DNA from 3 places in the Pedobacter sp. WC2501 genome. Region 1 is predicted to be linked to each of the others. Evidence: riboswitches for the same ligand, from Rfam matches in the RefSeq annotation. Region 1 holds a riboswitch; each other region holds the start of a gene.
What was found. A riboswitch is a leader RNA that binds a small molecule or an ion and turns the genes downstream of it on or off. The one in region 1 is predicted to bind S-adenosylmethionine.
Positions count from the first base shown of each region.

Region 2: another riboswitch for S-adenosylmethionine. It lies ahead of ACUN24_RS16560 (SusC/RagA family TonB-linked outer membrane protein); the one in region 1 lies ahead of metH (methionine synthase).
Region 3: another riboswitch for S-adenosylmethionine. It lies ahead of ACUN24_RS19085 (O-acetylhomoserine aminocarboxypropyltransferase/cysteine synthase family protein); the one in region 1 lies ahead of metH (methionine synthase).

Region 1 covers NZ_JBQZFI010000001.1:1,555,175-1,565,932, forward strand. The annotation lists gene ACUN24_RS06710 (GNAT family N-acetyltransferase) at 1-73, shown strand, start outside; gene ACUN24_RS06715 (GNAT family N-acetyltransferase) at 300-857, opposite strand; gene ACUN24_RS06720 (short chain dehydrogenase) at 967-1,563, opposite strand; gene ACUN24_RS06725 (histidine decarboxylase) at 1,604-2,770, opposite strand; gene ACUN24_RS06730 (S41 family peptidase) at 2,925-4,532, opposite strand; gene murQ (N-acetylmuramic acid 6-phosphate etherase) at 4,722-5,525, shown strand; gene ACUN24_RS06740 (hypothetical protein) at 5,638-6,204, shown strand; gene ACUN24_RS06745 (Bax inhibitor-1/YccA family protein) at 6,243-6,998, shown strand; SAM riboswitch class I at 7,112-7,216, shown strand; gene metH (methionine synthase) at 7,354-10,758, shown strand, end outside.
Region 2 covers NZ_JBQZFI010000001.1:3,900,513-3,911,270, forward strand. The annotation lists gene ACUN24_RS16540 (protein-disulfide reductase DsbD domain-containing protein) at 1-1,816, shown strand, start outside; gene ACUN24_RS16545 (TlpA family protein disulfide reductase) at 1,885-2,472, shown strand; gene ACUN24_RS16550 (trypsin-like peptidase domain-containing protein) at 2,475-4,151, shown strand; gene ACUN24_RS16555 (peroxiredoxin family protein) at 4,716-5,984, opposite strand; SAM riboswitch class I at 6,121-6,227, shown strand; gene ACUN24_RS16560 (SusC/RagA family TonB-linked outer membrane protein) at 6,552-9,719, shown strand; gene ACUN24_RS16565 (SusD/RagB family nutrient-binding outer membrane lipoprotein) at 9,731-10,758, shown strand, end outside.
Region 3 covers NZ_JBQZFI010000001.1:4,542,614-4,553,371, reverse strand. The annotation lists gene ACUN24_RS19095 (homoserine dehydrogenase) at 1-1,072, opposite strand, end outside; gene ACUN24_RS19090 (homoserine O-acetyltransferase family protein) at 1,234-2,292, opposite strand; gene ACUN24_RS19085 (O-acetylhomoserine aminocarboxypropyltransferase/cysteine synthase family protein) at 2,323-3,654, opposite strand; SAM riboswitch class I at 3,915-4,025, opposite strand; gene ACUN24_RS19080 (hypothetical protein) at 4,236-5,252, shown strand; gene ACUN24_RS19075 (trans-sulfuration enzyme family protein) at 5,443-6,558, opposite strand; gene ACUN24_RS19070 (hypothetical protein) at 6,682-7,176, shown strand; gene mqnE (aminofutalosine synthase MqnE) at 7,521-8,714, shown strand; gene ACUN24_RS19060 (histidine phosphatase family protein) at 8,822-9,448, shown strand; gene ACUN24_RS19055 (menaquinone biosynthetic enzyme MqnA/MqnD family protein) at 9,590-10,318, shown strand; gene ACUN24_RS19050 (hypothetical protein) at 10,333-10,758, shown strand, end outside.

The DNA of each region.
Region 1 (10,758 bases):
TATGGAAAAAACCGAAGGGTTGCCGAAACACTATGAAGGAATCAGTTTAAGTTTGTTTGAGATTGTGCTGTAGCGTATTGCAAGGTGCATCAACGATATTTTGTTCGTCGAGATTTGTAATCTCGTCGCACTGTTTTGTGGATTTCAAATCCACGAAGGTCTAGATTCCAAAGATGGAATTTCAAATTCAGATTGACGGGAAGAATGTTGTTCTAATCAGATCCTGAAATAAATTCAGCATGACGATCGTAAGAGGATGATTTCTATATTGGCAATCTGTCCTTTCGGTAAATCGTATTCTATTCCGTGGTTTTCCCTGTCTCGGTGACAACATTAATCCTTGCCTGCACATTATTCAACTCAATTTTCCAGCTTAACATATCGTCTACTTCTCCAATATGGATAAAGTTGTTTTTTTCTAAAATGGAATAAGAGGCCACATTGTCTTTAGTCGTGGTTGCATAAACCGATTTCACTTTAGGTTGCTCCCTGGCCCATTCTATTAATCGGCCAACAGCTTCAGTCATAAAGCCCTTGCCTCTAAATTCCTCATAAGTGCCATACCCTATTTCAATTTCGCCATTTGGATCTGGTTCGCCAACAAAACAAATATCACCTACCATTCTATGGTCTGGTTTGGATATGATGGTCCATAAAGTATGGTAGAGATAATCTTTGTCCTTATCGAAAACGTTAGGTAAAATTGTTTGTTCCAAAGCTTCCTGAAGTGAAGGAGAAATGTTTTTTTTGGTTGGTAGAAGGCCAAATTCTTGTTCTAAAGAGTGATCATCTTTGATATATTTTAAAAGCTGATCGTGCGTTAATGGTTTTAAAATGAGGCGTTCGGTTTCTATCATGCTTGAGTTGTTATATAGGATAATATAAAACTTTGGGTTTTGAATAAGCTAAATTTTACAATAAGCTTTTATAAAAAAACGTCTTGTTTTTTCGAAATACCTAATGTCATTAATAAACCTTTATTACCTGGCCTGATATGATGCCCAGTACACTTTTCTCATAAGCTTTAACCACTTTTTCCATGCTAACCGGAATTTCCCCGGGAAAAGAATCGAAATATGCAGGAGAATCTTCAACCACATTAGGGCTAATGGCATTTATACGAACGCCATTTTCAAGTTCTGGAGCTGCAGCCAAAACAAATGCATTTAAACCTCCATTTGTGGTGCTCAATGCTGATCCTGAAGCGACCGGATTTTCGGCCAATATCCCGGAAGTTAATGTGAATGAACCACCTTTAGTGATATAATGCTGACCGATAAGCACCAGGTTAATCTGTCCCAATAATTTATCCAATAAGCCACGCTTAAATACCTCACCCGTCATCTGATTTAAAGGCGCAAAGGGAGCTTTACCGCTCGTACTGATCAGGGCATCGAAAGCACCAATCTGCTCGAACATATTTTTAATCGATGTTTCATTGGTAATGTCAACCTGGACATCACCCTTGGTATTTCCTACACGGATGATCTCGTGTTTTTGCGTAAAAGCTTCGGCTACTTTTTTGCCCAGTGTGCCTGTTGCGCCTACAATTATTATTTTCATCTAAGCTGTTTAATGTGTAATTACTGAATTAGCATCGTTATTAAACATCAGGGGGTATTGAAATGTTTGTATGGTGCCAATCCTGCAATACCATTTCGGCTTCAAGGTCAGCAATTAATTGATCGATATGAGATTGCATTACATTTGGCATGCAGATGATGTGCGAATTTCCCTGTTCAGCTGCCAGCTGCCATTTTTTACAGATTGTTGCAGATGGGGTAGGGAAGTTTACAGTAATGGCATTCGCATTTCGCCACGCAGCAATACCAATCTCTTTAAGTCTGTTTTCTGTATAAGCTGCAATTGCTAAACTGTGCATGGCCCTGCTTTTCAAACCTGCTATACCCAAACGTTTAATGGTGTGCCATAAAAATAAGGGGCTATGGCCATTTCTCGATCCGGTAATGGTGGTGTCAATACTTCCGATGTAAGCCACCGAACGTGCAATCCGATCGCGGTTCGATTTTTTTGCCACCACGACTCCACAAGGCATGGGCGAGCCAAAAAACTTGTGGCCGCTAATGGCAATGCTGTCTGCCCCATCTTCAAAATCGAATGCGGGTCTGGGTTCAATTAATGCGCTATAGGTGCCAGAAAGTGCCGCGTCAGCATGAATATAATAATGTTGGATGGCCAGTTTTTTTAAGATGCCTTTAATTTTGGCCACATCATCACGTGCCTCTGTCATGGTGGTGCCAATATTGGCCATAATAATAACAGGCATGTGGCGGTTCATCCTTATGGTATGCTCAAGGTCTTCGTAATCGATTTCTCCGTTTTCCTGGGTGCGGATAACGATGTTTGACATATTGAGTAAATGCAGGTTCTTTTGTACACTATAATGCGTCGCTTCAGAATAATAAACCATTCCTTTCGAATGTAACTCGCGGGCAAGGTATAAGCCGTAGAGGTTACCTTCTGAGCCACCATTGGTAACGTAACCCCACCAGTTATCTGCAGGCGCACGAAAAAGTTCAGCAAAAAACTGAACTACTTCTTTTTCGAGTTCACGGGAGCCAACGCCATAGGTAGAAGTAACGAAAGGATCGCCAAGGTTGTTCATCGGATATTTTAAAAAATCAGAAAGTGCCTGGTAATCAAAATCTTTAGATACCGGATAACCTAAGAATAAATCGGTTTGTTCCTTAACCTTTTCTAAAAGGTTATCTAATACTTCTTGATCTTTTGCTGTTAATCTTGCTTCCATAAAATGATATAATCTGGAAACAAAACTAAATAAAACAAAATATAGTATTATTTATTGTTTTTGAATTGAAATATTATGTTGATTTATATTTTATTTTCGAAATTTAAAATTGATTTCGATGGTTAATTCTGCTCCAATAACGTATAAAATATGGCTACTGAAGGTTAAGGAGTGCTTGTCTTACCGCATTATCGGTTTGGTTTGCTGCTTTGTAGTAACCCACATCGCCCAGATAATAGCGACAAAGCAAAGCTTTGAGATCATTTAAAATCACATTTTTCGAATTGTACAGTTGAAAACGATCTATTGTGATGTTTTTGCGTTGAAGAAATCCGATAAAGTCCTTAAAGTCGTTATCGTTTATGGTGAAGATATTGATATTCTGTTCTACAAAACTGGCGCTGTACTTATTGGTAAGTACATTAAACACATAATCAGAAAGTATTTTCTTGCTCACTAAATTACTGTAAAACTTATTGTAGCCATTTGTATCTAATTTCACAAATATATCAGGCTGGATACCGCCAATTGGTTTAACTTTTTTGTTCGGCTGAATATTTACACCCTCATTTTTCTCAATAGAATCCTGAAAAGAGGTACGGTCTCCGGTAAGTTCTCCATCCATCATACGTTCATCCAATTCGTGTTTGTAGGCGTCGTAACCTTTTTTATAAGATTTTTGGATACTCCGGCCAGATGGAGTATAATATCTTGCAATGGTTAAGTTCAGTGCAGAGCCATCGCCAAAAGCAAATTGTTCTTGTACCAGGCCTTTTCCAAAAGAGCGGCGGCCAACAATAATCCCGCGGCCCAAATCCTGGATGGCTCCAGCTACAATCTCACTGGCTGATGCGGTATTTTCATTAATCAGTACAGCGAGTTTGCCATTTTGAAAGGCCCCTGTGCCGGTAGAGAAATAATCGGTACGAGGCTCATGTTTACCCTGTGTATATACAATGAGTTTGTTCTCGCCCAAAAATTGATCGGCCAGGCCCGTTGCTGCTGTAAAATAACCACCCCCGTTATCGCGCAGGTCAAGAATCAGTTTTTTCATGCCCTTTGCTTTCAGGTTATTGGCTGCAGCAGAAAAATCGTTGTCAGTATTGGCGCCAAACTTACTGATCCGAACATAACCAGTTTCGTTGTTAATCATATAGGCCGCATCAATACTGCTTACGTTTACTTTACCACGGGTAACCATAATGCGGTTACTTTGTGGCGCTCCCGGGTGTAAAAGCACTACACTCACACCAGTTCCGGATTTACCTTTAAAACGACCTGTAAGTTGATCTTTGGGTAGGTTTCGGCCACTTACTACTGCAGTATCAATACTCAGGATCTTATCGCCCAGTTTAATTCCCGCCTGGTACGCTGGCCCGTCTTTAACCACACCGGTAACCATCATAGTATCGTTAAGCATGTAATATTCTATGCCTACGCCTTCAAAATTTCCTTCCAGGTTATCGGTCATATCTTGCGCATCAGTCGGAGGCAGGTAAACACTATGTGGATCGAGTTGGTGTAAAACACTATCGATAGGTAAGTTTTGAAGCGAATCGGTATTGATGTCATCAACGTAATTGCCGTTGATGATGTGTAAGATTTCGTTTAATTTTTCGTCGCTGTTATTGGCTAATTGAGGACTTTTTTTAACGCCAAAGCCTTGATCTTTAATGAATTTTATGCCCAAAAACATCCCCACTATTAAAATTACAGAATAGCTTACAGCGATCAATATGTTGTTGCGGGTGTTTTTTTTCATTGGCGTTAACGCAAATTTATGAAAATTAGCGGGTTGATATATTTTTTAACTGCATTTTCATGTCTTTTGTTTATAATATTTAACATTAATTAATGCAATGAAGTGATTGGTTAAAATTTATGTCAGATTTTTTGAATTTATAGCGTAGTTTTTAAAAAGAATTTACCGAATTTTATCAAAATTAAATTTATGAATAGAGTTACCGAGCAAGAATCTAACTATGACCACATTGATCAGATGTCGGTGTTAGAAGTTTTGCAGGGCATTAATAACGAAGATAAAACTGTAGCGTTTGCAGTCGAAAAATCTTTGCCTCAAATCGAGAAATTAACATCGGCCATTGCCGGGCGAATGAAAAAAGGCGGTCGTCTCTTTTACATAGGTGCAGGTACAAGTGGTCGTTTAGGTGTTGTAGATGCTTCAGAATGCCCGCCTACTTATGGGGTTCCTTTTGATTGGGTTGTAGGGATTATTGCCGGCGGAGATACTGCGATTAGAAGGGCGGTAGAATTTGCTGAAGATGATGCCGAACAAGCCTGGAAAGATCTTAAGGAATTTGACATTAACGAAAAAGATTGTTTAGTTGGCCTGGCAGCTTCAGGTACTACGCCATATGTAATCGGTGGGCTAAACACAGCACGTAAGCATGGTATTTTAACCGGCTGCATTGTTTGTAATGCTGGCGGACCTATTGCTGCAGAATCGGATTTTCCGGTTGAAGTGGTGGTTGGCCCTGAATTTATTACCGGCTCCACGCGCATGAAATCCGGTACAGCGCAGAAAATGGTATTAAATATGCTAAGCACTACCGTTATGGTTCAGCTGGGGCGTGTAGTTGGCAATAAAATGGTCGATATGCAGCTAACTAACCATAAACTGGTAGACAGAGGTACACAAATGGTGGCCGACGAACTGAATATTGGCTACGATGAAGCTGCCCAATTGTTAACCCGTTATGGAAGTGTGCGAAAAGCTGTTGAAGCAGGGCACTAAGAAATGAGAGAAGTATAGATTGAGTGAATGAAAGAATTAGTGAGTGATAGCATGTAAGAGTAGCATTAATCATTACCTCATTCAAAATTCGCTCATTCAATAATTAAAAATTATGCACGAAATTGAGCCTTATTACCAGTGGAGAGATGATTATATTTCGGCAGAAGATGAGCGTTCGCCATTTTACAATACCGAATATTCGGAACTTTACTTCGATAAGCAGATTTATAACTTTTTACTGCACCCACAATGGGACGAGTTTGGTTCGAATACGTTATACATGAAGGTGTTATACGCTGATTACGACCGCAGTTATGCCATTATCGAATTTATCGGCGAGTGGAATGATGCCATTAACAACGATATTATGCTGATGAAGCGCGATATTTTAGAGCTGATGATGGATGAAGGCATTAATAAATTTATTCTGATCGGTGAAAATGTCCTGAATTTCCATGCCTCTGATGATAGTTATTACGAAGAATGGTTTCAGGAAGTAGAAGATGGCTGGATTGTTGGGGTGAATTTTCAGGAACATGTAATTACCGAGTTTCGCGATAATAACATCGATTATTACATTAACTTTGGTGGTGCATTTGATGACTTGCCCTGGCGAACATTAAAACCACTCCAGTTCTTCAAAAAAGTTGAAGAACTGCTGACAAAAAGATTAAACTAAATATTTATTTTTATATAGTTAAATACACAAAATTTAAAATGGAACAACAAAATTATCAATATCAGGACAACAGTGTTTTTGTACAGGAAAAATCTGTCTCTAAAAAATTCTTTGCAAACGTTTTCTTATGGATGTTTGTGGCGTTGAGTTTATCAACTGTAGCTGCCTATTTATTTGGTACGAATGCTGAATTAATGCAATATCTCCGCGTTATAAATCCTGAAACGGGAAAAGTAAGCAATACTATTTTTGGATACATTGCAATGTTTGCACCGCTTGGCTTGGTTTTATTAATGGGATTCGGATTAAGTAGATTGTCATATAGTGCGTTAGTTGGTGTGTTTGTTCTATATTCAGTTTTAACTGGTATAAGCTTAAGCTTTATTTTACTTGCCTATACTGCTGGTTCGGTGGTGAGCTGTTTTGCAGGAGCCGCAGGCATCTTTGGAATTATGGCATTTATGGGCTACACCACCAATATCGATCTAAGTAAATTTGGACCGATTTTAATGGTTGGCGTAATTGGTTTAGTGATTGCCAGTGTAATAAATATGTTTGTTCAAAGCGAACAATTCAGTTTGTTTATGGCATTCATTGGTATTGCAATATTTACGGCATTAACCGCTTATGATGTACAAAAAATAAAAAGAATTGGCGAAGGGATCGAAGCCAGCGGCGAACAGGTTCTTCAGATCGAATCTAAAAAAATGGCTATTGTAGCTGCCTTGTCTTTATACCTGGATTTCTTAAATATCTTCCTTTTCTTGCTTCGTATTTTCGGAAGCAGAAAGTAATCATTAACAGAACAATATTCTTAAGGCCGCGCAGTTTTGCGTGGCCTTTGTAATTTTATTTGGTGCCGAAGCGATAATTTTTGGAATTGATGTTGCTTTGTTGCATTTTTGTATGCTTATTAAGAAAGACGGAGGGATTAGACCCAACGAAGTCTTAGCAACCTGTAACCATACAAGGTGCTAAATTCTATTCTGCAAATAGCAGAAACAGATAAGTTTAGGATTACGATTCACGTACCAACTTTTTAAATAAGCTTTTTTTGAGATTTGAGATGGGAGACATGAGATTTGAGCGATAAGTTGTGCTTAATAATTCTCATATAGCATATCTCAATTCTCATATCTAACAATAAGAATGAGCATAAGAGAAGAATTAGAAAAACGTATTTTGGTGATTGATGGTGCAATGGGCACTATGATTCAGCGATATACCTTAACCGAGGAAGATTTTAGAGGGGAACGATTTAAAAACCATCCCTGTGATGTAAAAGGCAATAACGATTTGCTCAACATCACACGGCCGGATATTATTAAAACAATACACCTGGAGTATCTGGCCGCTGGTGCCGATATTATCGAAACCAATACGTTCAGTACGCAGCGCATTTCCATGGCCGATTACCAGATGGAAGACCTTTCTTACGAAATGAGTTTTGAAGGTGCATGCGTGGCAAAAGAAGCTGTAAACGAATTTATGGCTGCAAATCCAGACCGTAAATGTTTTGTTGCCGGTGCTATTGGCCCAACCAACCGGACCCTTTCCATGTCGCCAAATGTTAACGATCCTGGTTTTAGGGCAGTTTATTTTGATGAACTCGAAGCAGCTTATTACGAACAGGTGCGCGGTTTAGTAGATGGTGGTTCTGATGTGTTATTGATCGAAACCATTTTCGATACTTTGAATGCTAAAGTGGCTATTGTAGCCATTAAAAAATACGAAGAGGTAATTGGCCGTAAACTAGAGATCATGATTTCTGGTACCATTACCGATGCTTCCGGTAGAACACTTTCAGGTCAAACTGCCGAAGCTTTTTTGAACTCTGTAATGCATGCAAAACCATTAAGTATCGGTTTTAATTGTGCTTTGGGTGCTAAAGAAATGCGTCCGCATATTGAGGAGCTTGCTGCAAAAGCAGGCTGTTATGTTTCGGCCTATCCAAATGCGGGTTTACCAAATGAGTTTGGTGCTTATGATGAGCAACCGCACGAAACAGCACATTTGGTAGATGACTTTATTGCTTCCGGTTTTGTGAATATAGTAGGAGGTTGTTGTGGTACTACGCCAGATCATATTGGCTGTATTGCTAAAAATGCCCGAAAAGCAGAGCCCCGTAAAATACCGGTTCTTGAACCATACATGCGTTTAAGTGGATTGGAGCCTGTAACCATCACCCCGGATAGTATTTTTGTAAATATTGGTGAAAGAACCAATATTACCGGATCTCCAAAATTCTCCAAACTGATTTTGGGTGGCGATTACGAAGCCGCATTGGCCGTTGCTTTACAACAGGTTGAAGGCGGTGCACAGGTAATCGATGTAAACATGGATGAAGGGATGCTGGATTCGGAAGCGGCAATGACCAAATTCTTAAACCTCATAGCTTCTGAACCGGATATTGCCAAATTGCCGATCATGGTCGATTCATCTAAATGGTCGGTTATTGAAAATGGCTTAAAATGTTTGCAGGGAAAAGGAATCGTAAACTCGATTTCCTTAAAGGAAGGGGAAGATAAATTCCGCGAAAGTGCCCGCAAAATTATGCAATACGGCGCCGCGGTTGTGGTAATGGCTTTCGATGAACAAGGGCAGGCCGATAATTACGAGCGTAGGAAAGAAATCTGTAAAAGGAGTTATGATATTCTGGTACATGAAATCGGTTTCCCGCCAGAGGATATTATTTTCGACCCAAATATCTTAACCGTTGCAACCGGATTAGAAGAGCATAATAATTATGCCGTCGATTTTATAAATGCCACTCGTTGGATCAAAGAAAACCTGCCTTATGCCAAAGTGAGTGGTGGGGTTTCGAACATCTCATTCTCTTTTAGAGGAAATAATACTGTCCGCGAAGCGATGCACTCCGCATTTCTTTATCATGCCATTCAGGCCGGTTTAGATATGGGGATCGTAAACGCGGGAATGTTAGAGGTGTATCAGGAAATTCCGCCCGAATTGTTAGAGAGGGTAGAAGATGTGCTTTTAAACCGAAGAGACGATGCTACCGAGCGTTTGGTAGAATATGCCGATACCGTAAAGTCGAAAGGCAAAGAGGTGGTTAAAGACGAAGAGTGGAGAAAAGGTCCTGTTGAAGAAAGGTTATCCCACTCTTTAGTAAAAGGAATTGTGGAGTACCTGGATGATGATGTGGAGGAAGCCAGACAAAAATATGCCCGGCCGATTCAGGTAATCGAAGGACCATTGATGGACGGAATGAACATTGTAGGTGATTTATTTGGAGCCGGAAAAATGTTCCTGCCTCAGGTGGTAAAATCGGCGAGGGTAATGAAAAAAGCGGTAGCCTATTTATTGCCGTTTATCGAACAGGAAAAACTGGATAATCCCGATCAGGATCAGAGTTCATCTGCGGGAAGGGTCTTAATGGCCACCGTGAAAGGCGATGTGCACGATATTGGAAAAAATATTGTGGGCGTGGTGTTGGCCTGTAATAACTTCGAAATTGTAGATATGGGTGTGATGGTTCCGGCACAGGAAATCATCAAAAAAGCCAAAGAAATAAAAGCCGATATTATTGGTCTAAGCGGTTTAATTACACCATCATTGGATGAAATGGTTCACTTTGCCAAAGAAATGGAACGCGAAGGTTTTACCATTCCATTAATTATCGGTGGAGCTACAACTTCAAGAATCCATGCTGCGGTAAAAGTAGCACCGAATTATTCAGGCCCTGCCATCCATGTGTTAGATGCTTCCAGAAGTGTTACTGTTTGTAGTACTTTAATGAATCCTGATACGAGAGATGAATATATTGCAGGAATAAGAGCTGAGTATGATAAAGCCCGCGAAGCACATTTAAATAAGCGATCTGATAAGCGTTTTAAAACTTTAGAAGAAGCACGAGCGAATAAATTTAAGATCGATTTTCAACCCAACTTACCTGTTCCGGAATTTATAGGCACAAGGGTTTTTGATAATTATCCCTTAGAAGAACTGGTTCCTTACATCGATTGGACACCATTTTTCCATACCTGGGAGCTCCGCGGAAGTTATCCGAAAATTTTCGATGATAAAAATGTTGGTGATGAAGCAAAGAAACTTTTTGATGATGCACAGACTTTATTAAAACGAATCCTCGACGAAAAACTATTAACAGCCAGAGCTGTAATCGGCTTTTGGCCGGCAAATGCAGTAGGAGACGATATTGAGTTGAGAGTTGAGAGTGCTGAGTTGGGAGACTCCAAACTCCAGACTCCAGACTCCAAACTTGTCAAAATTCACACCCTCCGCCAGCAGGCCGAAAAAGTAGATGGGCAGCCTTATTATGCTTTATCTGATTTCATTGCGCCGAAAGAAAGTGGTATTCAGGATTATTTTGGTGGTTTTGCTGTAACTGCTGGTATCGGGATTGATGAACTGGTAAATGAGTTCGAATCCAATTACGATGATTATAACATTATCATGGCCAAAGCATTGGCCGATCGTTTAGCTGAAGCATTTGCTGAACGGATGCACGAACGTGTACGTAAAGAGTATTGGGGCTATGCACAGGATGAAAACTTAAGTAATCAGGAATTGATTAAG
Region 2 (10,758 bases), 2.3 Mb from region 1:
GACGGCGAAATATAGGGAGAAAATTGCATTAAAGGTTTTGTATGTGGGCTATAATCCCGATAAGCCGATGCCAAAAAATGTAGTTTATTATTCAACTACCCCAGCTGTTGTCGAAAAAATATACAAAACCAGAATGGCTGATTTTAAAACCTTTTTGGAACAGCGTTTTACTGAGGTTAAGGTAGTAGATGTGGCTGATTACAAAGTAGAAATGTCTGATGGCGTGGATGTAACGCTGATGGATGCCGGCCTGGTTAACTTACCTGCAGACTTTAGCCGCCCGATGATTTTAATGCACGCCATGGCACCCAATGTGGGTTTACCTTTAGGTTTAAAGTTCGATTGGTACTGCCAGTGCCTGGATGATGAAGCCCTGAACATCAAAACGAATCATCCCATTTTTAATACGCCAAATGCTGTAAAACTAACCATGATGAAAAAGCCGACTCCAGGTTCTTTTTTTAATGGCCACCAAGGCGTTGGTACACCAAAAGAAATGAATATGTGGCAGGTGGTAAAGCAAGGCTTTTCTTCAAAAGAACCTTACCTGATCGGTATGGTTTCGCATGGAGAAGGATTTAATGATTCGCCTGACGCTGAGTCTATTTCAGGTGGTGTTTGCCTTAAAAATGCCGAAGCAGTGGCATTAGGTCGTCAGGGGAATTACTTTATGTGGGGTTTTGCAGGCTCTCCTGATTATATGACAGATGAGGCCAAAGATGTTTTTGTAAACACCATCTGTTATATCAAAAAATTCGACGGTCTTCCGGCCATTGTTAAAAAAGTACAGATCGAAACCCGGAGCGGCATAGATGAACTGATCTATCGGTTAAACAAAGATCTTTATAACCAGGCCATTGTTTCGCGACGGGAAGGTAACCTTCGTATGCTGAAAATGCAGCAGGAATTAAAGGACAAAAAAGCAAAGGGCGAAGATATTGGCCATGGCAACGAAATGTTCTTAAAAATGCCCATAACCAATGATACCCAGTCATTTGAGGATTATGTAAAAGGTTATGCCGGCGATGGTTTGTTTGCCATTTATGGCACGAATATTAACCTATATCACAAATACTACCGCCAAAATTATGAATATTTCTATCCTTCAGGTGTGTATACCCTTCAGTTAGATCGGGATGCACAAAAACTGGGTATTTCTAACCGTAAAGTAGCGCTTTTAGATAAATGCGTAAGTTTATTGGAGGCCAAGAAAGATGTAGCGATGGCACAACGCTTGCTCGAACGTTACACCACTGAAAAATTCAACGAAGCAGCTGAATGGAGAAATTGGCTCAATCTAAACCGTAATAATCTATTTTACACCGAATCTGGTGGTTTTAAATTCATGGTCAATACTTATGGAAAAAATCTTCCTATTAGCCAGCAACAAAGCTACCAATTGCCAAAAGCGATTATAAGTGATGAACCGACCACAGCTGATCCTGTTGCGGTTTCGGCAAGGTTTATTCCAGGCAATGGCAATAAAAAAGACAGTTTACTTATCGAAGCCAAAATTTTAAAAGGCTGGCATATTTATGCTTATGTATCCAAAGATAATCCATTCGTGGTAACCGAAACCCGCCTCGAACTTCCTGAAGGTGCAATAGCTGATCAGGAATGGAAAACTACAGCAGCTATTCCATATCCAGGCAATGAGGGCATGTTTATTTTTGAAGGAAAGGCAAATTTCAGGATAATGGTCGATTACAGCAAGGCAAAAGCAGGTACTAAAATAAGATGTGGCCTTTACTATCAGGTATGTGACGAAACCAAATGTTATCCACCGAAAGAAAAGATATTGGAGATACTCATTTAAGCTATCTATGCGCTCGGCATGGCCGGTAAAATGGCCTTGCCTTTTTTTTAAAACCTTTAACTTAAAATATGAAATCTTTTTTGAGGCTTTGCCTCCTGGCTTTTTCGTGCCTGTTTGCATGTATTTCTGTATCGGCGCAAACTGCTATAAACAAAGCTGATTCCCTGCATAATAAGCTGTTATCAGAGATGATTGCTTTGCCTGCACCCAATTTTACCTTAAAAGATCTTGATGGAAATGTGGTATCGTTAAAAGACCTGAAAGGAAAAGTAATTGTACTCGATTTCTGGTCGACATGGTGTGTGCCCTGCAAAAAATCTTTTCCTGCAATGCAGTTAGCCGTTAATGCCTATAAAAATGATCCTGGTGTGAAGTTCTTATTTATCCATACCTGGGAAACCACCAAAACACCTGTTGAAGACGCGAAGAACTACATCGCAAAATCGGACTTTAATTTTCAGGTGCTGATGGATCTGAAAAATGAAGCAGGGCGTAACGCTGCGGTAGAAGATTATGGCGTAAGTGCCATCCCAGCAAAATTCGTTATCGATAAAGCAGGCAAAATTATATTTAAACTCACCGGTTTCACCGGAAATGATGCCGATGCACTCGAGGAAATTTCTGAACGGATTACATTGGCAAAAAATCATAACTAATCATGAATAATTATATCAAAGTAATTTTGATAACGGTGGTGATGCTATCCGGATTAAATGCTGCAGCACAGAAAAAGCAGGTTGCCAAATTCCAGGAAACCATAACCGAAGCCGTTAAAAAAGCATATCCCGCAAGTGTAAGGATGTGGGGTTTCGATGTGCAGCAAAACCAAAGAACCAGTGCGCAGTTTAGCGGTGTGGTAGTGAGTGCCGATGGCTATATCTTAACGGCAGCACATACTATTTTACCTGGTAAAAATTATAAGGTCTTTTTTCCTGACGGACGCGAATGTATCGCCTTGGCTTTAGGGAAAATAGACAATAAGGAAACGCCAGGCATTCCAGATGTGGGCATGATGAAAATTACCGATAAAGGCATCTATCCATTTGCTGAGATGGGTTATTCTGCAAGTCTGGTTAAAAATGAACCTTGTATCAGTATTTCATACCCCGAAACCTTAAATCAAACGCTGCCAACATTAAGATTAGGAAATATTGCAGAAGTGAAAAATGAATATGGCTTTATCCGCTCAACCTGCAAAATGGAACCAGGTGATTCTGGCGGACCTTTATTTGACTATTATGGCCGAGTTATCGGGTTACACAGTGCCATTGATGTTTCGGAAGAAATGAATTTCGAAATTCCCGTTGACCTTTATCGTCGCTATTGGACGGCTTTAAACAGCGAAAGACTTTATACGGCTTTCCCGGAAAAGAAGGATAGTGTGAAAACAGATCCCTTATCTTCGCTATTGCAGAAAGAAAGTAAACAAAAGACTTTACATCCTGATTTTGCTACACCAATTGTAAAAAATAGCTGTTTTTTAATTAACAGTATGGTAAAAGGTAAAAATCAGGAAATTGAGGCTATATTATTGAATGTTAAAACAGCAAATGGGACTAAAAAACAGTTACTATTGAGTAAAAACACCATGGTTGGTGAAGCAGCGCACTATGATGTTAATGGAATTGCCGTGCCAATCAAGTTAATTGGAAAAGATCAGGAAAATGACCTGGTTTTATTCGAACTTGAACAGCGGATAAACGGTGGGATTGATTTAAATATTTCTGATAGCAATAGTGTTAAAATAGAGATGGGTAAACTTCTTTATAGTATTGATCCCTCTGGCAAGGTGATGCACAGTGTTTTGGGGAGTACACTATTTAATTTGCCAAAAATTAACAGTCAGCCTTATTTGGGCGCAATGGTTGTTTATAATTCGAGTCCGGTTCAGTTTTCGTTAATTAAAGAAGGCAGTCCGGCAGAAAAAGCGGGTATAAAAGTTGGCGACGAACTAATCAGCATTAACGGAAAACTCATCAAAAAGGCAAGTGAATTTGCACCCGAAATATTAAAATATTGGGCAGGTGATGAGCTTACTTTTGAATGGGGAAATGGTTCGGGTAAGATGAGTAAAACATTAAAACTAGAGGGAAGGGGGCAGTCGGTATTTAATCATCCGGCAGAGAAATTTGAAGGCGGGAAATCAGAACGAAGAGATGGGTTTAATGCTATTTTTACACACGATACCGCTATTAAAGCAAACGCCTGTGGTTCGCCCGTTTTTGATTGGCAGGGTCATTTTTATGGGATCAATATCGCCAGGTATAGCCGGACAACCACCGTTGTGGTACCGAAGAAAACAATCGTTGAGTTCGTTTTGAAGAGTATTCAATAGCTTAGTTTTCGCCACGGAAATACAGAAGTCACAGAGTTTCTGTGGTCGGTGTCACACCGACTACTGCTTAGGATTTATTGCCTAACATATTTCGGTCGGTGAGACACCGACCGATAAGGAATGAATATAATTACAGTATTATTTAAAGAAAATCTCTTCAGATTATCGTCATTGCTGACGACCTTTCTTTTGAAATCTGTCATTGATAACTCGTCGAAGGACCTTACATTTAACATTTCCTTCATCTATTTGTTGTTGCACAGCCTCAGGTTAAATAAACCTTATTGCAGCGGCTATACTTTTTGCTGTAGAACGCATCAATTGTGCAATTAATATCACAAAAAGATAGAAGCGGAAAGAAGGACTGCCCAAACCGAAGATCGCTATATCTGCTTTTCTAAAAACGAAACGTTATATGTTTTTTGGAGCGTATTGCCTGTGCAACTATTAAAATTTTCCCCCATACACACTACACTTATTTTATTGCCAAGTGTCTTACCGACCAATAAGGCAAAGATTCTTCACTGCGTTCAGAATGACAGCTAAGGAATGAAACTATGATAACTATTTCTTCAATAGCGTATCAATCTCTGTATTAAACTCTTTCACAAATTCATCATAAAATTTACCGGTTGCCGGGTCGTTAAAACCTGTATGGATCTGCGCTACATTTCCCTGTTTATCAATGATAATGGTAGTTGGGAAAGATAAAAATGAATCGAGTGCCGGTAAAGATTCAGATACCACCTGTTTGTCTGCTGTACCTGCCAATACCTGGTCGTATTCGATACCAAAACGTTCTCTGAAACGGGTCATTACTTTCTTTGCATATTCAGGTTCAGTTGAACGCTCGTAATGCAAAGCAATAATTTCTACACCACGTTTCTTGTTTTCTTTATACCAGGGTGCTATAAAAGTAGCTTCGTCAACACAATTTGGGCACCAGCTACCAGTGATGGTTAAAATCACCACTTTGTTTTTATACTTTTCATCTTGTAGCGAAATCTTTTTGCCATTTATGTCAGGAAAGCTAAAATCAAGCGTTTTGTACCCTTTTTTCAGGTAGGTAAGTTTGTAAGGATCGGGCAAGGCAGCATTTTTATTTTTGGTTCCGGTAAAAGGCTGGCTTCCCCTTGCACCTAAAATTTCACCAGTTAATGAGCCATCTGTCTGAAAAGTTCCTTTGTAATAAGCAGGAGAGGAGCCAATAAAACTCGAAAGCTGAAATTCATTTCCTTCTACAACACCTTCCAGATAACGCGAATCGCCGGTTACGCGAAGAAAAGTCCCCGTAAGTCTGTTTCCTGATTGTTTAAATAAACCTACTGTTTTTTCTTCTTTACCATTTGGCGATGTAAAAACCACATCGTAACTACCAGAATAGTCTGCTGCGGCAGGTTTATCTGTTTTAAAACGGTAATTTTTTCGTTCGGCAGTAATCACCAAAGGTTTACCTGCTTTATCCTGTTTTCTTAATGTACCCGTTAATTGATCACCAACTATCGCAAATGCAAGTTCGTTATCAAACTGATCCAGTTTGACAAAAAGCGAGTCGGCAGTTTGTTTTACAGGGCCACCTTCGAAACGCTCTTCAGCATTGCGGAAATATAATTTCTGTTGACCGTTTTTTTCGTTGATTTCAAAATTGAAAGGGATTTCTAATCCTTCCTTTACTTTAGCTATTCCACGCCAGTTACCGAGGGCAACAAATGCTTTTTGCTTTTTCTCCAGAAGCTTTGCTGTCTGATTTTTTACCAGGGCCGTTTGTTCCTGAGCGTAAGTGAAGGTTAGTGATATGGCCAATACGGCTGTTAAAATGGTTTTAAGTTTCATTGGGACTGTGTTTGTCGACTAAATTACTAGACAAAGATATGGATGTAATTGTCAAAGAAAAAATATTTCAATAAAAATCTATAAAAACTATAGGATAAATGGAATTAATTATACCTTTGCCCAAGTTATTTTAAAATACTTATCAAGAAAGGCGGAGGGAATGGCCCTGTGAAACCTTAGCAACCAGCTAATTTTTAGAAATGGTGCTAATTCCATCCCAGATGAATCTGGGGTAGTTAAGTCAGTTGATTGCGTTATCCTTATATAAAATATATGGAGCACTTCTGATTTAAGAGGTGCTTTTTTTTTAGCCCTGAATGCCTTCTTGAAATTAAATTATGCCATTAAATAAAATCATTCAAATGAGAAAAACAGACAAGCTAAAATCGCCTTATGTAAATCCTTGTGTAGACTCCCGAATGCGCTGGTCCTGTTAGAATTGCTCCGTTTTAACAGGCACTTTTGATCTAAACATCCCATTTATTTTTTTAGCAAAACACGGTTATTAACCGTTAGGGAGTCGCTTTGCCCAAAATTTATCTTCTAACTAATTTTTAAAACACACACATGATCAAAATTTTTAAATCAATAGCGTTTATCCTGTTGCTCTTTATTACGCAGCAGCTATTCGCTCAAAATGCCACTATTACCGGAACGGTGAAGTCGGCAGATGGCGAAACACTTCCTGGTGTTTCCATCTTAATAAAAGAAACCAAACAAACTACGATTAGTGATGGGAAAGGTGCTTTCAGCATTAACGCACCAGAAAAGGGTACATTGGTATTTTCTTATATCGGTTTTAAAACACAGGAAATACAAATCAATAAAAATGCCGGGTCCATTTCAGTCATTCTTCAATCAAGTGATAATGCGTTGGATGAAGTAGTGGTTACCGCCTTGGGAATTTCGAGGCAGAAAAAATCGCTCGGTTATGCTGTTCAGGAATTAAAAGGACAAGATCTGGCCGAAGCTAAAGAATCTAACCTGGTAAATGCACTGGCTGGAAAAATAGCCGGAGTTAGGGTAACGAACAGTCAGGGGAGCATGGGTTCCTCACGTGTGGTCATCAGGGGAGAAACATCTATTGCAGGAAATAATCAGCCATTATTTGTGGTTGATGGGATTCCGGTAGATAATTCGCAGTTAAATTCTGCAGGGGCAAGAGATTATGCGAATGCCATTTCAGATATCAATCCAGAGGATATAGAATCAATTAGTGTGCTAAAAGGACCAAATGCAGCTGCATTATATGGCTCGAGGGCTGCCGCAGGGGTAATCCTGATTAAAACGAAAACAGGTAAATCGAAAAAAGGATTGGGTATTGATATTAACTCCAATGCCGTGTTGGAAACATTGCTTACCCTGCCGGTTTATCAAAATGCTTTTGGTCAGGGATCAGAAGGCAAGTTCAGTTATGTGGATGGCGCAGGTAAAGGTATTAATGATGGGGTAGATGAGAGCTGGGGGCCAAAACTCGATGGAAGGTTAATTCCACAGTTTTATTCGAAAGGGATAGCTGTTCCGTTTATTGCCCATCCGGATAACATACGAGATTTCTTTCAAACGGGATATTCCTTAAATAATGGTGTATCTGTTGCAGATGCTGGCGAAAAATATGATTACCGCATCTCCTACAATAACCTTAAACAAGTAGGCATTGTGCCGAATTCCGGACAGGGCAAAAACTCATTTGTATTAAATACGTCACTGAAGATAACACCAAAACTGACCTTAACGGCTAATGCGAATTATAGCAAACTTAATTCAGATAATTTGCCTGGCACAGGAGGTTCACGTTCTACAAGTACCATGTTACAGTTTACCTGGTTTGGCCGTCAGGTTGATATTAACCAGTTAAAAAACTATTTGGATGAAAATGGAAAAACGTTTAACTGGAATAACAGCTATTATAGCAATCCATATTGGGTAGCTTACGAAAATACAGTTTCGCAGAACCGCAGTCGCATTATCGGTAGTTTAGCCCTTAATTATAAAATTATTGACGGACTTGATTTCAATTTCAGATCAGGAACCGATTATTACAACGACAGGCGTAAAGTTAGGATTGCCTATGGCACGAACGGAACACCTTTTGGCTCTTACACTGAAAGTGCCTTTACGGTAAGTGAAAATAACACTGATGCGACATTAAACTTTAACAAAAAGTTAAATGATGATTTTAGTCTCGAATTATTAGGCGGTGGTAACATCCGCAGGCAATATATAGAGCAGAATGATCAAAGCGCACCTAAATTGGCCATTGCAGGACTGTATACACTTAAAAATTCCCGCGATCCATTGGTTTCATCAAATAATTTATCGCGTTTAAAATCTTACAGTATCTATGCCTCCGGGCAAATTGGTTTCAGGAACTATCTTTTTGCCAACATTACTGCCCGTAACGATTGGTCGTCTACTTTGCCAGCACAGAACAGGTCGTATTTTTACCCATCATTTAACGGAAGCTTTGTGGCTACTGAAGCTTTTGATATTAAAAGTGAAGCCCTTAATTATTTGAAAATACGTGGAGGCTGGTCTAAAGTGGGTAAAGATGCCGATCCTTACCGTTTGATCAATACTTATGTGTTCAGTGCGCCGTTTAACGCAAACCCTCAACTTACCACAAGTAATATAGACCTTAATCCTAACCTTAAACCAGAAACGACCACTTCAACAGAACTGGGCGTTGAGGCTGTTTTCTTTAACAAAAGGTTGCGTTTCGATTTAAGTGCATACAATACCAATAGTTACAATCAGATTTTGGCTGCCGATGTAAGTCAAAGCACCGGATTTAGCTCAAAACTACTTAATGCCGGAAAAATAAACAACAAGGGTATAGAAGCACAATTGGGCATCACCCCAATCAAAAAAACTTTTACATGGGATATTGATTTCAATTTCGCTGCAAACAGAAGTAGGGTAATTGAACTCGATGCGGAGAAATTATTAACGAATTACATTGTAGCTACCAACTCAGCGCAGGTGATTGCTACCGTTGGACAACCTTATGGATCACTTTTCGGAACAGCCTTTTTAAGAGATGGTAATGGTAACATTGTTGTAAATGCAACGGGAGCACCTGCAACAAACCCTACTAAGCAGGTATTGGGAAAATATACACCAGATTGGATTGGCGGGGTGTACAATACCTTTACGTATAAAGGTATAAGTTTAGGTGTATTGGTTGATGCGAGTATTGGTGGTTCTATTTACAACGGTACTTATGCAACAGGTACTTATACTGGAGTTTTAGCTTCTACGCTTCCGGGAAGGGCAGCGGAATATGGCGGAATCTCATATTATTATCCTGGTAACGATAAAGCTAACGGAACAGTACGGGTAAACGGAACAGCTCCGACAGGCGTTACAGTGTATGATGACGGAATTGTTTTTGATGGCGTAACGGCCGATGGTAAACGCAATGAAAAAGTATTACCTGCCCAACAATATTATAAATCGTTCAGGAATATTGATGAAGCAAATATTTTCGATGCCTCTTACGTTAAGCTTCGTGAAGTTAAGCTTAGCTACAATTTGCCGGCCAAATGGATCCGTCCGCTAAGTTTGCAAGGCGTTTCAGTATCACTTGTGGGGCGTAACCTTTGGATTATTCACCGCAATACAGTAGATATTGATCCCGAAGTAGCTTTTAATACTGGCAACGGACAGGGGTTGGAAAGTCTTTCTAACCCGAGCACACGCAGCTATGGTATCAACCTAAATGTTAAATTTTAAGCATTCCCATCATGAAAAATAAAAAACTATATATACTGGCCATTCTGGCAATTGCATTTTCATCTTGTAATAAAGAGCTAGATGAGGTGAATATTAATCCGAATGCTCCAGAAATTCCACAACCCGACTATTTACTTACGGGAACCGCTAAAACTACAGCTGATACATATTGGGGGGTAACCAATAATATGAACTCGAGCTTGCTTTTTGTACAACATTGGGCTAAAGTTCAGTATACGGAAGAAGATCGGTTTATCTTTTCGAACAGTGGCTTTACCTCTTTATGGTCTACTGGCTACGCACAAAGTATTGCTGGCTTTAATAAAATTATCGAATTGGGCGATGCACAGGGCAATCCAAACTATAAAGGAGTTGCACTTGTATTAAGGTCGTGGGTATTTTTGTTACTTACCGACGCTTACGGGGATATACCATATTCACAAGCTGGAAAAATTAAACAGTTTGTTACGCCAGTTTACGATAAACAAAAAGATGTTTATTATGGTATTCTTAATGATTTAAAGACTGCCCAGGCAGCTTTGGATCCAGCTTCGGGAAAAGTTATAAGCGGAGATGTGATTTATAGCGGCAATATTGCTTTATGGAAAAAGTTTGCCAATTCTTTACGTCTTCGCATCGCTTTACGCATTGCGGATAAAGAGCCAGCTAAATCTAAGCAGGTAATTGATGAAATACTTGCAGAAGGTGGCACTTATATTAATAGCAAATCGGAGAATGCAGAACTGTTCTACAGTGATTCGCCGCTGCAAAATCCGGTAGCAGCATCATTCGAAACCAGGAATGATTACCGGATCAGTAAAACCATCGTAGATAAACTTTTTGCACTAAATGATCCAAGACTACCAGTTTATGCAAGCAAAACTGATAATGCAACACCTCAAACGTACGTAGGTATTCCGAATGGCTCAACAAATTCAGAAGCCAGTGCAATAGGTCTGGCAAATTCTTCAAGACCAGGAACGTATTTTTTAGCACCAAAAGCACCTGCTGTGATTTTTAGCTATGCCGAATTACTTTT
Region 3 (10,758 bases), 3.0 Mb from region 1:
AACGTTCACTGATGTTGTCAAATTCCAATAATGTAATCAGATCTTCATCCGCATAACGCAAATAAACTTCTAAAAGAATTTCTTCTGTATGTTTTACACCGTTCTCTGAGTGGTATTTTTTATATTCATAACGATAATCGTAACGTAAAGCCGCAATATCAGATAGTACAGCAGCACCAGTAGGGTGACCACCGGCACCTTTACCATAGAAAAACTGTTTATCAGCAAAAGCCGCCTGAACTGCAACTGCATTGTACTCGTTTTCTACGTTGTAGAGAAAATCATCTTTAGCTACCAGTTTAGGGAGTACATAGGTCACAATATCTTTTGTATTGACCTTACGTGCTGTGGGAACCAACTTAATTTTGAAATTTTTCTCACGTGCATATTTAATGTCGTAATCAGAAAGGTTCTGTATACCAATGTTTAAAATCGCATCAGGATTTACAAATAAACCATAAGCATGTACGGTAGCAATGGCCAGTTTATATTTTGGATCATAACCTCCCACGTCTAAAATTGGATCGGTTTCTGCGAAACCTAAATCCTGCGCTTCTTTTAATGCCGAATCGTAACTTTGTCCTTCGTTGAATATTTTTGATAAAATATAATTAGATGAGCCGTTAAAAATCCCACTCAAAGCATGGAATAATTCATTATCGTAATATTCTTCTAAATTGCGGATAATTGGAATACTGCCACAAACGGCACCTTCGTACAATAGGGAAGTGCCATATTCCTGTTGTAAATCTACCAGTTCTTTTAAGTGTGTGGCGATCATTTTTTTATTGGCCGAGACTACATTTTTACCGTTTTTTAACGCATTAGTTACAATTTCGTAGGCAGCATCGGCATCATTAATCAATTCTACAATTGTATTAATTTCTGTATTGTTCAGTATTTCATTGCGATCCGTAGTAAAAAGATCCTTATTGAGGCTACGTTTCTTTCTTGGGTCTTTTATCGCGATTTTAATGATCTCCAGGTTCAGGTTCTGGCTTTGGATGATATCCAATAAACCTTGCCCTACAACGCCGAAACCAAATAAACCGATTTTTAAATTCTTACTCATTATTTTAGACTTGATTACACAGATAAACAGATTACACCGATTAACTGTATTTATTTTATATTATTTTTTGTTGAATTTGATAGTACAGATATTAGCTATTCTTTTTATTTTTTACCCTAAACCCTAAACCCTAAACCCTAAACCCTAAACCCTAAACCTCTTTAGGCAGTATGCTGTAATTTGATGATTTTTTTATTACGGCTTTCCTTCATAAAGTTTCCGATTACGTTAGTCAAAGCATCTGTTTCGATTAAAAACCCATCGTGACCATAATCAGAATGCAAAGCACTGAATTCTGCCCCAGGGATATGATCTGCCAGATATTTTTGCTCCGATAAAGGAAACAAAACATCATTTTCTATTCCAATTACCAGTGTATTGGCACTGATTAGGTTTAGTGCATCGCCAATGCTTTTTCGGTTACGGCCCACATTGTGGCTGTCCATAGCTTTCGTTAAATAATAATAACTGTAAGCGTTAAAGCGGTTGATCAGCTTTTCTCCCTGATAGTTCTGATAAGAAGACGACCTGAAATTGTCTGTCTTATCGTTTACACTTTCTAACTGTGTACTGCCGTAAGCACTATACGTTCTATAACTTAAAAGTGCAATGCTACGGGCGGTTTTTAAACCTTTGCTGCCACCGTTAGGTTGGTTGGCATAAAAAGTTCTATCTGTGGTAATGGCCAAACGCTGACTTTCGTTAAACGCAATTCCCCATGGAGAATGCGCCGCATTGGTGGCAATCAGGATTAGGTTTTCGATTTTATTCGGTTCCGAAATACTCCACTCTACAGCTTGTTGCCCACCCAAAGAACCACCGATTAATAATTTAATATAATCAACACCTAAATGTGAAGCCAATAACTGATGTGCTGATACTAAATCGCGGATCGTAAACTGTGGAAACGAAAGGTAATAAGGTAAGCCTGTTACCGGATTGGTACTTAATGGGTTGGTGCTGCCATAATGCGAGCCTAAAACATTGGCACAAACGATATAATGCTCTTCAGGGTTGAACAAAGCATTCTGACCGAACAAACCTTCCCACCATTCAAAAACATCAGCATTGGCAGTCAGTGCGTGGCAAACCCAAATTACATTATCTTTATTTGCATTTAATTTGCCATAAGTTTGATAAGCAATTTGCAGGTTGCGGATTTTTTTTCCGCTCTCTAATTTGAACTGTTTATTATAATTATAAGTTGATGCTGTACTCATTGTTGTGTTGTATTCGGAAAATGAACAGGATTAGGCTAATAAACTATCTGTAGAAACCTGAGCGTGAATAGATGCAAAAGCCTGCTCGAAATCGGCCTTAATGTCATCGATATGCTCAATACCGACTGAAACCCGTAATGCGTTTGGTTTTACACCTGCGGCCAGTTGCTCATCTTCACTCAATTGTTGATGTGTTGTTGCCGATGGCTGGATAATCAACGTTTTTGCATCTCCAACGTTTGCGAGGTGCGAAACGAGTTTTAAATTATCAATAACCTGTGTGGCATTTTCTTTACTTCCTTTTAATTCGAAAGATAAAACTGCGCCAAAACCGTTACTTAAATATTTTTTTGCCAGGCTATTGTATTTGCTGCTCGCTAATCCCGGATATTGTACTTCCTGAACCAATGGATGGTTTTCTAACCAGGTAGCCAGTTCCAAAGCATTGTCAACATGGCGTTGTACACGGAGCGATAAGGTTTCTAAGCCCTGCAATAAAAGGAAAGAATTAAAAGGGGATAGGGCAGGGCCAAGATCTCTTAATCCCTCCACACGTGCACGGATGATAAACTGAATATTGCCAAATGGTCCGCCGATGCCGAAAACATCGCTGAAAACCAAACCATGATAACCTGCTGATGGTTCAGAGAATTGAGGGAATTTACCGTTGCCCCAGTTATAGTTTCCGCCATCAATGATCACACCACCAATGCTTGTTCCGTGTCCGCCAATCCATTTTGTTGCCGATTCTACAACAATGTTTGCTCCATGTTCTAAAGGCTTAAACAAATAACCTCCTGCGCCAAAAGTATTATCAACAACTAAAGGTAGATCGTATTTCTTTGCAATTGCAGCAATTTTCTCAAAATCAGGAACACTAAATGCCGGGTTGCCAATGGTTTCGAGATAAATGGCTTTCGTTTTGTCGGTAATTTTAGCTTCAAATTCGTCAGGCACATCTGGATTCGCAAAATCGACATGGATACCTAAACGTTTAAAAGCAACTTTAAACTGGTTATAAGTTCCACCGTAAATGTGAGATGAAGAAACGATACTATCGCCGGCTTCCAAAATGTTGTTTAACGCTATAAACTGTGCAGCCTGTCCTGAAGCTACCGCCAAAGCAGCTACACCACCTTCTAAAGCTGCAATACGTTTTTCGAAAACATCATTAGTCGGATTCATGATCCTGGTGTAAATGTTGCCAAACTCTTTTAAAGCAAATAAGTTGGCGCCATGCTCAGCGTTTTTAAATCCGTAAGAAGTAGTTTGGTAAATCGGTACAGCCCTCGAGCCTGTTGTTGGATCTATTTCCTGGCCAGCGTGTAATTGTAAAGTTTCAAATTTATATGATGTTGACATGATTTCTGTTTTATTTGTTGAATGATGAGACGTAGTGATTTAGGTTAATTTTAAAACCTAGCAGGGCGTATCCCGATGTTTCGGGACCTTCCAGTTTGAAAGAAACAAAAAAGGAAGATTTTTTAAATTACTGTATGCAACAGCACATACAAGTAATTGCACATCTATAAAAAAAAGTAGAAATAGAAGTTTGTTCTATCTTTTTAAGGTTTGCACTGGGTTCGCTTAGCGATTGAAGATTTAATGTTTTCATCAGTTCTAATTTATATCTCCAGATAACACCATGTTATCCGGTCAGGAATTGGCACCTTCTCTTTCTGAGGGTTGCCAGTGGGTCATCGAGCCAGTCTCTCGCCACTTCTTTATAAATCAACCTGTGAAGATTGACTTTTATTTAGCTTTCTACCAAATAATATTTCAAATGTCTGAATTTAATTTTAATTCACAAAATAAAATTTTGATTTTTTGTTAATCGTATGAAAATCAGTAATGTATTTTATTGGGTAGCGACAAATTAGAACTTTTAATATAAAAATTAGCACTTAAAATTCTAAGTTTGTGTGACCTATCTAAATATGACTATGACGAAAAATATAAGAGTTCTAGGCTTAGGCCTGCTATTCACTGTAATGTGTTTAACTAATGCAAACGCCCAATTCGGAGGTTTGAAAGATAAATTATTGAAAGTCGGCACTGCTCAGGGTGCTAAAGCTTTAGGCGTAGACAGGTTTTTAAAACAGCCAGCTGCCATTACCACCAACTTTGAGGATGTAAACAGGGAAGGCGAAAAGCTGCCTGATTTTATTAATTCATTCAATTTAAAAGCTCAGCCCTTGTATTTACTGCCTAAAAATCCAGATGGCGGTTTTGTACTCTGCGAAGGTCTGTACGAAATGACCAACAAAAGCTACTGCCTTAAAGCCGGAACTTTTGCGCCATCAAAGGGCGATGGTTACATGTTTGCCCCAGTTTTGGGCCCGAAAGAAGAAATTGTGGTTTCTATTTTGAAAAGCGCAGAAAAACATCCTGAAGTAGAACAGCATGATATCCAGGCCTTACTTTGGACCATTATTGCCAGAACAAAATTTGCCGATTTTAACGGACAAGTGAAAGTAACTGCAATTAAATTGTTAACGCCAAAACAACTTACGCAATTGGAAGGTGGCGCTTTAGGTGTTTTACCTTTCGATGTAATGGAAAAAGCTAAGGACCAGTTACCTTCAGGTGTGAAAGCCGTTTTTGAAGCAGAAAATAATATCCGTCAACTGGTGTCTTCTGGAAATTATACTTATGCCGACATGGAAAGATATGCTATTATAGCAGGTATGGCTCCACCAAGAAGTGATGTGCCAAGTGGCATCTGGACCAAACACCCTGACGGTTATTATGTGCGTTATTTTCCTTCTGGTTATTCAATCACCAAAGTGCAGGTATATGTTCCAAAAGAATTATTGGCGAACGGAAATAAACTGGTTTATGATGCAGCAGGGGATATTGCTTGTCCTGCCAATACCGGTTCTCAACGTTTAGCGCAAACTAATGAACCATTGGAGGCTAACTATTTGTTAAAGTTGACCACGATTTGTAATCCTAAGTAAGTTTTGGAAAATTAGGGTACTGTAGTCCTTAGGAGATTGCAGTCCCGCTTTACGCTTTATCTTTTTGGCTACCCTTCGACTTCGCTCAGGGTGACAGCCAAAAAGGATATCGCTGCAATCGGGTTTAGCAACAAAGGTTCGAAATAACTAGAAACCTATAAGGTCTTAAAGACCTCATAGGTTTTATACTTTAACCCAACGCCTGCGCTAAATCGGCGATAATATCGTCTACATGCTCTAAGCCTACTGAAATGCGGAGTAAATTTTTGGGTGTTTTACTATCCGGTCCTTCTACTGAATAACGGTGTTCAATCAAACTCTCTACACCACCTAAACTGGTTGCCTGTGCAAATAGCTGAACTTTATTTGCCACTTTATGAGCGGCTTCAGCATCGCCCTTAACCAGGAATGACATCATCCCGCCAAAATCTTTCATCTGTTTTTTGGCAATTTCATGTTGTGGGTGACTTTCCAACCCAGGATAAAATACAGCTTCAACATTTGGATGCCCGTTTAAATAGTCGGCTACTTTTTTTCCGTTTTCGCAATGGCCTTTCATGCGGTAGGCCAGGGTTTTAATGCTTCTGGTTAATAAAAAGCAATCGAAAGGAGAGGGTACCGTACCACCAGTTTGTTGTATGTTTTTGATGCGCTCCCATAATTCATCTTTTTTGGACGTAATTAAAATCCCACCAAGCACATCACTATGGCCTCCTAAATATTTGGTGCTGCTGTGCATTACTATATCGGCACCCAATAATATTGGATTCTGTAAAATTGGAGAGGCAAAGGTGCTGTCGCAAACCAGGGTGATATTTTTTGCTTTAGCAATTCTGGCAATTTCTTCAATATCTGTAACCTTTAGCAAAGGGTTTGATGGCGTTTCAATCCAGATTAACTGCGTATTGGGTTTAATGCTGCTTTCTATCAGGTTCAAATCCGTTTGATCAACAAAATCAAATTCCAGACTTTCATTAAAAATGGTTAGCAGCTGTTTTTTAATTCCCCAGTACATGTCATCCGGTGCAATAATATGGCTACCCGGTTTTAAAGCCTGGAACATGGCCAGTCCGCAGGTATTACCCGAAGAAAAAGCAGCTGCATCTTCGCCATATTCTAATTTAGCGACAGTGTTTTCTAGAGCAGACCGGTTTGGATTACTTACCCTGCTATACATGTGCCCACCGGGATAACCACCATCTTCGCCACGAAAAAAAGTAGTGGATAGATTAATTGGCGGCGTAACATCACCTGTAGCACTTTTTACGAGATTAGAAGCGTGAATAGCAAGGGTTTCGGGTTTCATAATAATTAGTTTTGATCAAAATGATATCGGGAAGCAATTTAATAATTTGGCGCTAATTTAAGGTTCGTAATGGTTTTGGCAAGATTTATGTAACAAGTTTGTCGAAATTTAATTAAACAAAAAATGAAAAGATTATTTATAGCTATCGCAATAGCATGTTCTACTTTAGTAATGTTACAAAGTTGTAATACTGCAAAAAGAGTAACTGCAGGCGTAACAGGTAGCAGAGGTACAGTTGTTCGCGAATGGGTGGTGAGTAATGTAGCTTTAGAAGGATTGCCTGATGGCGCTGTTCAGGGATTATTTGGAGAGAAATCGTACAAGTGTTTCCAGGGAAGTACATGGAACTTAACCAATAGCGGTAATGGTTCTTACACTTTACCAGCATCAAGTGCTTGTGGTTCGGTAATGCAGACTATCTTCTGGTCGGCTGCACCTAAAGACCAGACTTTCCAGTTCAAAAAAATCTTTGAAGGTGATAAAGCTAAAAACGTAACAGAAGGTTACCGTTTAGTATTAACTGACCTTTCCAGCACACAAATGATCTTAAAATCGCCAATCGAATTTGGTGGTAAAACTGCAAACATCGTATTAACCTTTACGCCTGCTGCAAGATAATTTCATCTACCTTTGAAAAACATAATAAGAGCACTTCTGAAAAGAGGTGCTTTTTTTGTAACCGTTACTGATCTATCTTTATAGTTTCCTCTAAAGTGTCGTCATTTCGAGCGATTGCAACGAAGTCGAGAAATCTATAAAGATAGATCTCTCCATTCCACTGCGTTCCAGTCGAGATGACGATGCTAGGAGATTTTACAAAAATAAAAGCAATCAATATCTGTGTTTATCAGTGTTCATCTGTGGTTAATTATTAAGATTGAGATTCAAAAATCACGGTTTGTTACAAGAAAATGATTTTCAAATCGCCTCATTATTGTATTTTTGTTCAAAATAAATCAGGAATGAATACAACTGAGCAAGTTGAAAAAATATTAGCTGATACCAATTTATCAACTGAATTACAAAACATAGCACACAAAGTTCTTCACGGAGAACGGATTACATTTGAGGAAGGTGTGCATCTTTACGAACATGCCGAACTAGGTTACCTGGGTGTCCTCGCAAATTACATCCGTGAAAAAAGACACGGTGATAAAACTTATTTCAACCGAAACTTTCACTTAGAACCAACCAATCTTTGTGTTTACGACTGCAAGTTTTGCTCCTACTCTCGTTTAATCAAACAAAAAGAAGAAGGCTGGGCTTTAACGATGGAGCAAATGCTAGATATCGTTAAAAAATACGATGGTGAACCGGTAACGGAGGTACATATTGTTGGGGGCGTGCTTCCACAATACGATGTGGCATTTTATTCGGCCTTATTCACGGCTATTAAACAACACCGTCCAGATCTGCATGTTAAAGCATTAACGCCTGTTGAGTACCACTATATTTTCAAAAAAGCTAAAATCGATTACGCAACAGGTATGCGTTTGATGAAAGAAGCCGGATTGGAATCAATACCGGGTGGTGGGGCAGAGATTTTTCACCCTGAAATCAGAGAACAGATTGCTAAAGATAAATGTACCGGGCAGCAATGGCTGGATATACATGAAGAATGGCACAAACTGGGCATGCGCAGTAATGCGACCATGCTTTATGGACATATCGAAAAATACTGGCACCGCGTAGACCACATGGAGAAACTCCGTGAACTACAGGATCGTACGGGTGGTTTCCAGACTTTTATTCCATTAAAATTCAGAAATCAGCATAACCAGATGAGCAATGTGCCCGAATCGTCAGTAATTGAAGATTTAAGAAACTATGCCATTGCCCGTATCTATATGGATAACTTTGATCACATTAAAGCGTATTGGGCGATGATCAGTCGCGAAACAGCGCAGTTGTCCTTAAATTATGGTGTGGATGATATCGACGGTACTTTGGATGATACCACCAAAATATATTCAATGGCAGGAGCTGAAGAACAAACACCTGCAATGAGTACTAAAGAATTGGTGAATTTGATCAAACAAGTAGGCAGAAAAGCAATAGAGCGCGATACTTTATATAATGTGGTTACGGATTTCGAGCATGTTGTTTTTGAGGAAGAGAAGAAACCGCAATATTATAAATTACCTGTGGTGAATTAGTGATAGAATGACGGAATAATAGAATGATAGAATGAGTGAATGATAGATATTAAGCGTTAAATTAAACATTCAATCACTCAAAAATCTCTCATTCAATAATTAATTAGATGAAAGAAATATACATCATACGCCACGGCGAAACGGAACTTAACAGACAAGGCATAGTACAGGGCAGAGGTATAAATTCTGACTTAAATGATTTGGGAAGGGCACAGGCAGAGGCTTTTTATCAAAAATATAAGGATATTCCTTTTGATAAGATTTACACTTCTGATTTAAAACGTACCTGGCAAACTGTTCAGAAGTTTATTGATGCTAAATTACCCTGGGAAAAGCTTTCGGGATTAGATGAGTTGGCCTGGGGTGTTTGGGAAGGAAAACCGAATACTGAAGATGCGCGTGAGGCTTTCCGTGAGATGTTGCAAAGCTGGGAAGATGGAGATTATACGGCTCATTTTGAAGGTGGCGAAAGCGTGCAGGATGTTTACGAGCGTTTGAAACAACCCATGGAAGTTTTAATGACGAGACCTGAAGAAAAGACGGTTTTACTTTGCATGCATGGTAGAGCAATGCGGGTTTTTCTTTGCTTATTATTAGGCAAACCATTAAGCTTGATGACCGAATTCCCACACCAGAACACCGTACTTTATAAAATGGGTTTTGAAGATGGGAAATTTACCGTGCTCGAATTTAACAGCGCAATACATTTAGACGGTTTAGTAATTGGGGAATAAACGGCCCCGTTTCGTGTCTCCACGAAACGAAATAAGTAATTGTTCGTGAGGACACTAACCATGGCGGAGGCCGTCCATTTAGACGGTTTAGTAATTTAATAATACGCTTAACGCCAAACGTGAAGCGCAAAACATAATACTTTGAATAAGATTAAAATATCTGCTGTTGCTTACACCAACACTAAAGCTTTTATATACGGACTAGAACATTCTGACATCATAAATAAAATTGATTTAAGTTTAGATATCCCTTCTGATTGTGCAGCTAAAGTAATTAACGGTCAGGCTGATATCGGCTTAATGCCTGTTGCAGCTATTCCCCTGGTTCCAAATGCCAATATTGTGGCCGATTATTGTATCGGAAGTGATGGAGGTGTAAACTCTGTATTCATCTTTAGTGAAGTTCCTGCCCAGGAAATTAAAACGGTAAGACTAGATGCCCACTCGCGTACATCAAACAATTTAGCCAAAGTTTTACTAAAATTCTATTGGAAAAAAGAAGTGGAGTTTACGACTGATGCAACTGCAAAAACAGATGCCTTTGTTTTAATAGGAGACAGGACATTTGGTAAAAAAGACGATTTTGCTTACGCTTATGATATGGGTGAGGAGTGGAAAAATTTTACCGGTTTACCTTTTATGTATGCTGCCTGGGTGGCAAACAAAGAAATTTCAAAGGACTTTAAAGATGAATTTAATGCCGCTTTAAAATTTGGCCTTGATCATAGAAAAGAAGTTTTGCAAGAGTTACCGGAGGTATTGAATTTCGATCTGGAAGATTATCTATACCACAAACTTCAGTTTGAGGTTACCGATGACAGAAAGAGAGCTTTAAAACTGTTTTTAGGGTATATTGAGCAGCTGGTTTAAAAAACAGCTATAAGGTGATTAAAAAGATTAAAAGGAAGGAATGCCTTGCTAAATATCCAATATTTCCGCAGAGGAATTTTAATGAAAAAATTGAAGATTATGATTATTTCTATCCGGAAACCTTCGCCAATTATATTTTAACCATAACATCAAAAACTAATAAAAAACATACTCAAGCACTAGGGAAAGAACTCAATCATCTTTTAGACGGGATAAAATCAGATTGTTTTATATTCTTGGGAGATGAAAAGTTAGCATGGAGATTTAGGGAAGAAAAATATAAAAACTTTAAAAAGGGGATGGAATTTCTCAAAAATGAAGATATAGGTAAGGATTTTAAAGGGGGCTTAATCCTAAATAAGCAAAATATGGTTCAGTTTGTTAAGCACCTTTCGGATTTGGTAAGTAAAAATGGTATTGTTCAATATGTTTATTTTACT